2 regions of the Cohnella herbarum genome follow, and region 1 is predicted to be linked to the other one. Evidence: riboswitches for the same ligand, from Rfam matches in the RefSeq annotation. Region 1 holds a riboswitch; the other holds the start of a gene.
The links. A riboswitch is a leader RNA that binds a small molecule or an ion and turns the genes downstream of it on or off. The one in region 1 is predicted to bind cyclic di-AMP.

Region 1 (5,656 bases):
TGCATCAGAGTCGCCTTGCGCAGATCGAACAGATGGTTGACCATCGTTTCTCCTGCCTCGACCTCAAGCTCGGTAAGAAGGTCGAGCGCTACGGAATGATAGTTTTTCGGAAAATAATCATCGGCTTGATCCGTTAATCGATATACCGCGGCAGGACGCCCCATCGGGATTCGAACCGTCGTCGATTCTATTAAGTTATCCCGTTCTAGAATCGAGATGTGCCTCCTGACGGCCATCCCCGTAATTCCTAGCTGGTCCGTCAAGTCCTTGGTCGTCAATTGTCCGGCGGTCTTCAGCATTTGCATGATTCTGTTCCGGGTAGACAAGTCCAAATCGTCTTTCATCTCGTAACCTCCAGATCTACCGCGAATGATTACAGGACGGACCCCGAAGTAGCCAGATCATGGGTTTCGCATTCCTCGGAACAATACCCCCGACTATTGCTTTCGCATTCATCGCAAACCAAATGCTGAAGATGGCAAGTATCGTCCTTGCAGTTAATATAACGATCGGTTTTCTCGCCGCAATGATGGCATTGGCCGACAAGCGTATGCTCGTCGGTTTGGTTAATCCGCACGGAGACGCGTTCATCGAACACGTAACAATTGCCGTCGAAGCCTCGACCTTGAACTTCCGGATCTTGACCGTACGTGACGATTCCGCCATCCAGTTGGAACACGTCGTCGAAACCTTCGTTCTTAAGCACGGCGGTTAACATTTCGCAACGAATGCCGCCGGTACAGTAAGTGAGTATCCGTTTATTTTTATGCTCGGCGAGGTTATTGCGGATCCATTCCGGAAATTCGCGGAACGTCTCGAGATCCGGTTTGATCGCGTTGCGAAAATGGCCGAGATCGTATTCGTAGTTGCTTCTTCCGTCCAAGATGAGCACGTCGTCCCGATCGAGATGGTCATGCCATTGTTGCGGGGTCAATCTTCCGCCGCCGTCGGTATGCGGATTGAGCTTCTTGTCGTAACGGAGCGTAACAAGCTCCTTCTTGTGCCGGACGAACAGCTTCTTGAAGGCATGGCCGGCCGATTCGTCGATCTTAAAGAGAAGATCGGAGAAGAGCGGATGTGCATGCATCGCTTCCATGTAGCGATCCGTCTGTTCGATCGTACCGGAGAGCGTGCCGTTAATGCCTTCTTCGGCAATGAGAATACGGCCTCTGATCCCAAGATCTTTGCAAAACTGAAGGTGCTCCGCCGTAAAGGCTTCAGGATCGGAAATAGGCACGTATTTGTAGTAGAGCAGGATGCGATAATCTGTCGTCATAATCGAACACCTTTCATCTTTTCATCATTTGTATCGGAATAAAGAATAGCGGAAGAGAGAGGACTGATCTCTTCCGCCAAGCGTTAAGACGTTTCGTCGCGGTAAATCATACTGTGATTATGTTATTTTAGCTTCTCGACGTTACTTAGTCAACATGGATGTTTATTAAGTGGTTGACAATCCGCCAAAGTAAGCTTAGGATTATAGTACGCTTAGTTTTCGACCTATAGGTCGAAAAGCGGGGGAACCAGTTATTAGGGGCGAATCATTCTTCGGAATGAAGGGTACCATCTTACCCGAGTCCGTCAGCTAACCTCGTCAGCAGGAGATGGGTCTGTTTTATTATTTTTTCACTTCGGACCCTCCGTTTTAGGGTCCTTTCTGTTTATTTAAGGCCCTAATTATCGGAGACTCCTCTCGATAAGCTATGGGTCTTTTTGTCGTCGTGATCGCGATTCAAGAGAATCATCTACTTAGGAGGTGCGATGTATGATTCACGAGGATGCAGTGAAAGCCACTTATGCGACTCTCATGGAACAGTCTCGGCTGATCGTCGAGCGTAAGACTCCCGGTCCGGAACGTAGTCCGATGGAAGAACTTCACGCGGTGTTGCACATGACCGTCGAGAATACGGGAAGTCGCAACCGCGACGAAGCGACGGATCTTTCCTTGACGCAGCAGGGCATTATCCGATTCGTTTCCGTCGTCTCGCAGATCGTTACGGGTTGGGGCGGCAAGCTGATCGAAGCCAACCACCATTCCTATACCGCGATTTTCCCGATATCCGATCCGGATGCCGGCAGTCACAGCTGTATTTGCGGGTTTCAGATCCTAAATGCCGTCGCGAATGTCATCAATCCTTCATTGAAGAAGGAAGGTATTGACATGAACTTTGAATGCGGCATCGGGATTAGCATGGGGGAGGTATACGGTTTTCAAACCGGCCTGAAACTACCCGCGAATAGTTTGTATTACGGGGAAGCGATGGTCAGCGCTATTGAATATGCCAGTATGACGACCGGCGTAGTCATCGTTGATAAGGTTGTCAAAGAACGATTCGAGCGGGAAGCTTCCCCCTTCAAAGTTCAATTCAAGCCTTATCGTTATCATGAATGGGTAGGATATCAGTTTATCGTCGGATAATCTCTCGTCGTAACTGCTCTAAGCTCTAATTGCTACGATATATAGACTAAAAATAAGACTTCTCCTATCCGCAATAGGAGGAGTCTTATTTTATTTTCTTTTTGGATGAAAATCCATATTCAGGGAACAATCTCGGTATATCCTTTCCATTACAGGAAGCGAGGACGATCCCCAATTGGCTAAAGATCAATCGCAGAAGCCCCAGGACGAATCGAGAAGAAGGTTTCTTAAATATTCGGGTACGGCAATCGGAGGCGTTGTCGTAGGCGGAGTCATTGGCGGAATTATCGGTTCTAGCCTAAAGAAGACGGACAAGGAAGAGAAACCCGCGAATCCGGAAACTCCGGCCCCTTCGTCTGACCGAGACTATAACCAAGCTTTAATGTTCTTTACGCAGGATCAGTTTCTGATCACGGAAGCGGCGTCCGAACGGATTTATCCGATGGACGAACTCGGTCCGGGCGCGAAGGAGCTTGGAGTCGCTTTCTTCATTGATCATCAGATGGCCAGCGCATACGGAATCAACAGCAGGGATTACATGTCGCCGCCTTTCTATCCTTCCGAAGTTTCGCAAGGTTACCAACTCAGCTTCAAGCGCAAAGAGTTGCTGGCGCTCGGGCTCGATGCGCTGAATGAATACAGCACCGACACGTATAACAAGCCTTTTACGAAGATCGCTCCGGAAGAGCAGGACGCCGTGTTAACGGCTTTCGAGAAAAACGAAGTCAAACTCAAAGGCGTGCCTGCGGCCGCGTTCTTTAATTTACTGCACAATCTTACGATCGAAGGCGTGTATTCGGACCCTCTGTACGGCGGAAACAAAAATATGGCCGGCTGGAAAATGCGGAACTACCCCGGCAATCAGATGAGCTATTACGACGTGATCGAAAAAGAAGAGTTCATCAAGATGGAACCGCTCAGCTTGCACGATCATCTTGAGTTAGGTTAAGGAGGAGGTGGCATGGCGAATAAACTTCCGAAAGTGAATGTCGTCATCGTTGGGATGGGCTGGGTAGGCGGCATCATTGCCGCCGAGTTGACGAAGGCAGGTCACAACGTAGTCGGGTTAGAACGCGGCAAAAGCCGAGGAACCCAAGACTATTACCACGTCCATGATGAACTGAGATATGCGACGAGGTACGAGTTGATGCAAGACTTGTCCAAGGAAACCATTACTTTCCGCAATACGGAGAAAATACGGGCGCTTCCGATGCGCACGTACGGATCGTTCTTAATGGGGGATGGTCTCGGCGGGGCCGGCGTCCATTGGAACGGACAATATTACCGTTTTCTACCGTATGATTTCGAAATCTATACCAAGACGGTGGAGCGCTACGGAAAGAGTAAAATTCCCGAAGGAATGACTCTACGGGATTGGGGAATCACGTACGGCGAGCTTGAGCCGTATTTCGTTAAATACGAGCAGATGGCGGGCATCTCCGGGGACAAGGAACTTCCGGAACATGTCTCGCAGATGTCAAAGCCGTTCCCGACGGGTCCGATGAAACAGACGCCGGGCATGAAGCTATTCACGGAATCCGCCAAGAAGCTCGGTTACCACCCTTACAACATTCCTTCCGCGAACCTATCCGAAGCATACACAAATCCGGACGGCATCGAGCGGGCGGCATGCCAATATTGCGGGTACTGCGAGCGCTTCGGCTGCGAATACGGATCGAAGGCCGATCCTGTCGTGACCGTGCTGCCGGTCGCTCTACAGACGGGCAAGTTCGAGCTGCGCACCTTCTCTAACGTCACGGAAATTATTCACGACGGCAAGAAAGCGACCGGGATCAAGTACGTTAACGTACCGACCGGAGAAGAGTACATGCAACCGGCCGACGTTGTTATTTTAGCAGGATACGTGTTCACGAACGTACGCTTGCTGCTGGTGTCCAAGCTGGGACAACCTTATGACCCGAAGTCGGATACCGGATCCGTCGGACGAAATTACGCCTATCAAGTTAACGGAGCGAGCACCGCCGCCTTCTATGAGGATCGGGAGTTTAATATGGCGATGGGGGCAGGCGCGCTTGGAAGCTGCATAGATGACTTTAACGGCGACAACTTCGATCATAGTTCTTTGAACTTCCTGCACGGCGCGAATATTCGGTTTACTCAAGCCGGGTTAAGACCGATTCAGTATCAACCGACTCCCGCGGGCACGCCGAAATGGGGAAAGTCGTTCAAGCAAGCTACGCTGCACAATGCGAACCGCGTGTTATCTATAGCAGGACAAGGAGCATGCATGCCATACCGCCACCATTACTTGGATCTCGATCCGGAGTATAAGGACGCGCTCGGAATACCGCTAATACGCATGACCTTCGATTTCGAACAGCAAGACATCGAGCTCGTGAAGTTTATCGCGCGGAAAACGAAGGAAATCGCGGATGGAATGGGCGCGACGACTACGCAAATGAATGATGTGATCAAGCAGTACAATATCGTTCCCTATCAGTCGACGCACAACACGGGAGGAACGATAATGGGCAGCGACCCGAAGACGTCCGTCGTGAACAATTATTTGCAGATGTGGGATGCGGACAACGTGTTCATCTGCGGAGCTTCCAACTTCCCGCATAACGGGGGCTATAATCCAACGGGAGTCGTCGGAGCGTTAGCCTACCGCACAGCCGAAGGCGTTGGGAAGTATCTACAGAAAGGCGGCTCTCTCGTATGAGCGGGGGGCAGAGATCGGAAGCGCTCGATCGCGATCTGGTCATCCATTTAACGGAGCTTCGCAAGCGTCTCATCTATGTTTCCGTTTATTTTATCGCGGCGTTAAGCTTCGGTCTGTACTTATCTCCGAAGCTTCTAACTTTCGTAAAAGAAAATATGGGGGCCGTGCAAGTCGAGTGGAGCGTGTTCGCGTTATCCGACGGACTGCTCGTGTACATGAAATGCGCATTGCTGGTCGGAGTCGTGTTGACGTTGCCGGTGTTACTGTACCATCTCTGGGCATTCGCCCGACCCGGGATGACCGATTCCGAAGCGAAAAGCACGCTGCTCTACGTACCGTTGTCGTTCTTGCTGTTCATCTTCGGGGTGGGTTTCGGTTATACCGTCGCGCTACCGATGATGATCCGGTTCATGATTAAACTGAATCAGAGCATCGGCGCCATGGAGGTATACGGAATTCAGCATTACGTGTCGTTTTTGACGAGTTTTCTGTTGCCGATGGGAATCGCCTTCGAAATGCCGCTCGTGATGATGTTCCTTACGCGGATCGGAATG
Region 2 (5,656 bases), 1.3 Mb from region 1:
CGGGGTACGGCTGAACATTACGCCCATCCGGTCCATCAAGTGGATAATGCCGGGCGCCGCTTCGCACATTGCTTTAACCGGAGGTTGATTCGCGAGGAAGTCGCCTCCATACACCGTATCGTCAAAGTGCTCCCAAGGGGAATCGCCTTCGCCTTTTGTATTTACAGCTCCGTTAATACCGCCTTGCGCGCATACGGAGTGAGATCTTTTAACCGGTACCAGCGAGAATAGATCGACCCGAACTCCCGCTTCCGCCGCTTTAATCGTCGCCATTAATCCGGCAAGTCCGCCTCCGACGACAATTACTTTTTGAGTAGCCATAATTTGTTTCTCCTCCCTCTAACCGATCGAGACTGAACTTAACGCCGTTGCTGCAGCCGATGCGAACTCGTCGCCGCGGAATGCGAACAAGGACAACAAGAACAGTGCCGACAAGATTACGAAGATGACCATGCAAATATTAGAGGAAACTTTCTGAGCGCGCGGGCCAACCGTAATTCCCCAGCTCACCAAGAAAGCCCACAAACCGTTCGCGAAGTGGAACGTCGCGGCGATTACGCCGATGATGTAAGCCGTGAAGACGAGCGGGTCGCTAACGATTCCGTTCATGTGTTGACCCAGTTCTTCATGCGTAACGTTGCCGAGCGTAATCTGGAATCGGGTTTCGTAGAAATGCCATGCCACGAAAATAAACGTGATTACCCCCGTAATCCGTTGCAACGTGAACGCCCAGTTGCGGCCATAGCTGAATCGGCCCGTGTTAATGTTCGATTGATACGCGATGTACAGTCCGTATACCCCATGGAATAAAATGGGCAACCAGATAACGAACAATTCCAGCCAGAATACAAGAGGTACGCTGTTCAAGAAGTCGATGCTTTTCGTGAAGCCCTCCTGTCCGCCTTCGTAAGCGGAATAGTTCGTCAGCGCATGCTCGATAATGAACAATCCAAGCGGAATTACGCCAAGCAACGAATGAAGCTTTCTCGGTAAATAAGAATTACCTTTCATGTCTGTGTTCGATCTCCTTTCGCATCCGTGCTTCGACTTCAGATGACGAAGTTTCCATACGTCACCATTTTGTCACCGCTTTTAAGGTTACCCTATTTTCGCTTATAATGGAACTGCTTATTTAATATTAAAACTTATAACTAAAACGCATAAGAGGATGGTGTTCCCTGTGCTCGAAGATATGCGGCTATTCGCGACGATTGTAGAACAAACAAGCCTAAACAAAGCAGCGGAAAGATTAAACCTGTCGCAACCCGCCCTGTCCCGCCGTTTAGCCCGGCTTGAATCGGAGCTTGAGGTCGACCTGTTCCGAAGAATCGGCAAGCGACTCGAACTAACGGCAGCCGGACAAGTCACTTACGAATTCGCGCTTGAGTTACGACAATTCCACGGCAGCTATTTACAGAAACTGAACGCTTTCAAATCGTCGGAAGCGCACGTAGCTACGATCGGAGCCAGCTTGACGACTCTCCAGACGACGCTGCCCGATCTTATTACCGCAATTACCGAGAAGCACCCTAATCTTGAGATTAAAGCCGTCACGGGCAAGTCGCACGAAATCGCCACGCTCGTTAAAGAACGCAAAGTCGATTTCGGAATCGTAGCCTCGTCCGTCATCTACGATCCCGCTATTACCAGTTTACCCTTGTTTGAAGATCATCTTATCCTCGTCCTTCCGAGAACGCATATTATATTAGAAAGAACGCAATTGGAAATGTCCGATCTCGACGGCCTTCCGATGATTCTTTTTGCGCCGGGAACGTGGTACCGAACTCTGACAGACGAATTATTAAAAAAATATAACCTTAAGCCGGATGTCCGGATGGAAATCGACTCTTTCGAGGCCATTATTCGGTTATTATCCGCTTGCCGCGCGGGCACTTTGCTTCCTAAATCTTACCTGCGCGAGCAAGTTCTCATCGATAACGATTTATACCTCGTGCGCATCAAAGAGCTTGAGGGGACTAAGCGGACGACGTCTCTCATTCACGGCGACCCGGTCTGGCTCGCTCCTTCGACGCGCTATTTGATCGAGGAAACGACCGCCTATTTCGACCGCGGGGCAAACCGTCTCAAAGAATCTTAATCTAACGAAAAAATCGGTCCGACTCCTGATTTTTCCTGTTTTAACCGCCTGCTCGCTATGGTACCTTTTACAGGTAGTTGGGGCGCCCTTCTTAGGAACGCAACAACAAAACATTCCGGCCAAAACCGTCAGGTGCGGGGGGACAAGTATTAAAAGCACATACTCGAAACGAACCTATACATGTGCAGGGGTGAAGCGCAATCGCGCAGGGCTGATCTCCCAGTCCGAATCCGACAGCTAACCTCGCCGGCCCATCTCTAGGAGGATATACGTAATGAAACACGGTTTGAAAAAATTGAGCATACGATCTTCAGCGCTTCTTCTTGGAGCGGCATTGGCACTACCGGGACTGACAGCACACGCGGCAACGACTCACACCGCTAAAAATTCCGATACGTTTTGGAAGCTTTCAACCCAATACAAAGTGCCGCTTCAGAAATTGATGAACGCGAACCCTTCCGTCGATCCTTTGAATATCTACACCGGATTAAAGCTTGTGATCCCGAGCAGCACGGCCAACTCCGGGAGCGCTTCCAAGGCGACAGCCGCTGCCGACTCGAGCAAGCCCGTCCAAATGCAATCGACGTCGACCGCGGAGTCGCTCGCTTACTCCAAAATTATCGACATTAAAGCTTCGGCTTATTCGGCTGCTGCCGAGGAGAACGGCGGATGGGGGGCTGTCGATTATTTCGGCAATCCGCTTAAGCTCGGAACGATAGCCGTGGACCCGAAAGTCATCGCCTTCGGAACGAGAGTATACATTGAAGGATACGATTTCAATGGCTTGCCTCAGGGAGGCATGTACGCGCGGGCATTGGATGCGGGTGGCGCGATCAAGGGCAAACGAATCGATATTTTCGTTCCGGGTTCCCGTTCTTTCGTCTCGAGTTTCGGTTTTCAGAACGTCAAAGTCTACATTTTAGAATAGTTCCGGCCATTCGAATATCGCGCGCTATAAATAAACCTAGGCTCCGATTGCGGACCCTAGGTTTATTTAATCCGTTCACTCCGCAACCATACAATTCGTAAGCTGCCTACCTGACCGATTTCCACGGTCGGGTACGATTTTACTGCCCTTTTCTGCGTTCGGGAATATCCAGCAGATCGGTTAAAGTCACGGGCTCGTAATGATTCGCGCGCAACCAGTCGATAATTTGCGGAAGCGCCTTGACCGTACCGGACAAGCTCTGTCCTTGTCCGCCTCCGGCATGCATCAGCACGACGGAACCCGGCCGTACCGAGCGGGTGACGTTCCGAAACACCTGATCCGAGCTTAACTGTCGCCAATCCGATGAATCCACATCCCAATTCACTACCGTATATCCTCTTTTTTTCGCCCAGTCCAGATGTTTTGGTAAAATCTCCCCGTATGGAGGACGCACTAGCCTTGGTTTAAACCCGACGATCCCCTCGATCACGTGCTCCGCTCGTTCGATCTGCTCTTGCACCTTCGCGAAGTTCAGCTTAGAGAAATTAGGGTGGCTATACGAATGATTACCTAGGTTATGGCCCTCCCGGTGGATTCGTTTGACTAAATCCGGATGTTTCGAGCTGCGGGTTCCTACGACGAAGAAAGTCGCATGAACCTTCTTGGCTTTCAGGACGTCCAGAACCTGCGGCGTGAACCGGGGGTCCGGCACGTCGTCGAACGTTAACGCGACTTTGCGCGAACCCCGGGACGCGGACAATACGAACACGCCTTCATACTTGCGTTCATATTCGGACCAATGATTGCCGGACGGCTTAACCTGCGTTGTTCCAGCTGCATAAGCGGCATGCGCACCAGTACAATCCCCCAACAAAGACAAAAGGGTGACGGCGCTTACCAGCGCCATCACCACCGATCTAAAGCGCGACATCGTCATCTCGCCAATCCCCCCATAACCGCTCATTCTAACTATATCCTGAACGAATGGGATGGATTTCATTCAACTCTCGCTAATAACTTTTCCAGCCGGCTATTGTCCGATCGACTCTTGGAATTGCTCGATCTGATCATTCGTGCCGATAACGACCATCACGTCGTCCTTCGATAAGGTATCCTTCGCCACGGGAGCGATGATGATCCCCTTCGGTTTGTTGATAGCCACGATGCTGCAACCGAATCTCCCCCTCGGGTTCACATCGTCCAGCGACTTGCCCGACAGGCATTCCGGAACCGCAAGCTCCGCTATCGTATATTGCTTGGACAGCTCGATATAATCCAACAAGTTCGGCGAAACGAGCTGATGGGCCACGCGAACCCCCATATCCCGTTCCGGATAGATAATCCTGTCCACGCCGACCCGCTCCAATACGCGGCCGTGCAGATCGGATACCGCTTTCGCCACGACCTTCTTGACGCCGAGATCCTTCAACAGAATCGTTGCCAGTATACTCGCCTGTATATCGTCCCCGATCGCCACGACGCCGCAATCGAAGTTCCGGGCGCCGATCGAACGCAGCACCTCTTCCTCCGTAGCGTCCGCAACGACCGCGTGCGTAAGAATGTTGGACAGTTCTTGTACTTTCTCTTCGTCGCGGTCCACGCCAAGCACTTCATAACCTAATTTGATCAACTCCGCGCCTAAACTCGATCCGAACCGTCCCAACCCTATAATAACGAATTGATTCATCTTCATGATATTTCCGTCCTCTACCCGATAATAATTTTACCTTCCGCATGACGATACAAGGCCCGCCCTTGCTTTCGTCCAAGCGCATATGTCAAAGTCAGCGGACCTAACCGCCCCATAAACATCATAAGGATAATGATGATTTTTCCAGCGACGGTCAAATCTCCGGTTAGACCCATCGATAAGCCGACCGTACCGAACGCGGAAGTTACTTCGAACAAGATCATGAGGAATTGGTGATCTTCCGTCGTCGACAAGATCATCGTCGCCACGATGACGAGACCGAACGCGAATAACGTAACGGTTAACGCCTTGTACACCCGTTCCTGAGCCAACCTCATTTTGAACAATACGACATCTTCTTTACCTCTGACCATCGCAACGACGGCTCCGACAAGCGCCGTAAAAGTCGTCGTCTTGATTCCTCCGCCAGTAGAACCGGGAGAAGCCCCGATGAACATGAGGATAATGATGATAAACTGCGTCGCTTGCCGTAAGCCCGCAATATCCACAGAGTTAACGCCGGCCGTCCTCGGAGACACCGACTGCATGAAAGCGGCCAGCAGCTTCTCTCCGAAGCCGAGAGGAGCGAACGTTTTGCCGTTCGTGTACTCGAAGATGAGAATAAGCGCCGCTCCCGTTACGATCAGAATACCGGACATGCTGAGCACGACTTTGGAATGAAGCGATAATTTACGTTTCATATTACGAAAGTCGACCAAGTCCGATAAGACGACGAAACCGAGTCCGCCTAGAATGATCAACAGCATCGTTACGATATTAACCAAAGGATCTCCTACATAATCTACGAGACTCCGATAGTCCCCCATAATGTCGAACCCCGCATTGTTGAAGAAAGACACCGCATGAAACGCGCCTTTATACATGGCCTCTCCAACGGGCATATCGAACAGGAAACGCGCAGTGAACAGAATTGCTCCGA

Region 2: it holds a riboswitch for cyclic di-AMP, as region 1 does, so the genes downstream of both, HH215_RS13620 (3D domain-containing protein) here and HH215_RS07845 (hypothetical protein) in region 1, are expected to answer to the same signal.

The regions. Positions count from the first base shown of each region.
Region 1 is NZ_CP051680.1:1,777,775-1,783,430, reverse strand. It holds gene HH215_RS07855 (helix-turn-helix transcriptional regulator) at 1-344, opposite strand, end outside; gene trhO (oxygen-dependent tRNA uridine(34) hydroxylase TrhO) at 374-1,276, opposite strand; cyclic di-AMP (ydaO/yuaA leader) riboswitch at 1,476-1,613, shown strand; gene HH215_RS07845 (hypothetical protein) at 1,766-2,419, shown strand; gene HH215_RS07840 (gluconate 2-dehydrogenase subunit 3 family protein) at 2,595-3,368, shown strand; gene HH215_RS07835 (GMC family oxidoreductase) at 3,381-5,102, shown strand; gene tatC (twin-arginine translocase subunit TatC) at 5,099-5,656, shown strand, end outside.
Region 2 is NZ_CP051680.1:3,080,107-3,085,762, forward strand. It holds gene sdhA (succinate dehydrogenase flavoprotein subunit) at 1-321, opposite strand, end outside; gene HH215_RS13610 (succinate dehydrogenase cytochrome b558 subunit) at 340-1,011, opposite strand; gene HH215_RS13615 (LysR substrate-binding domain-containing protein) at 1,181-2,098, shown strand; cyclic di-AMP (ydaO/yuaA leader) riboswitch at 2,206-2,367, shown strand; gene HH215_RS13620 (3D domain-containing protein) at 2,373-3,026, shown strand; gene HH215_RS13625 (polysaccharide deacetylase family protein) at 3,166-3,990, opposite strand; gene HH215_RS13630 (potassium channel family protein) at 4,057-4,719, opposite strand; gene HH215_RS13635 (TrkH family potassium uptake protein) at 4,734-5,656, opposite strand, start outside.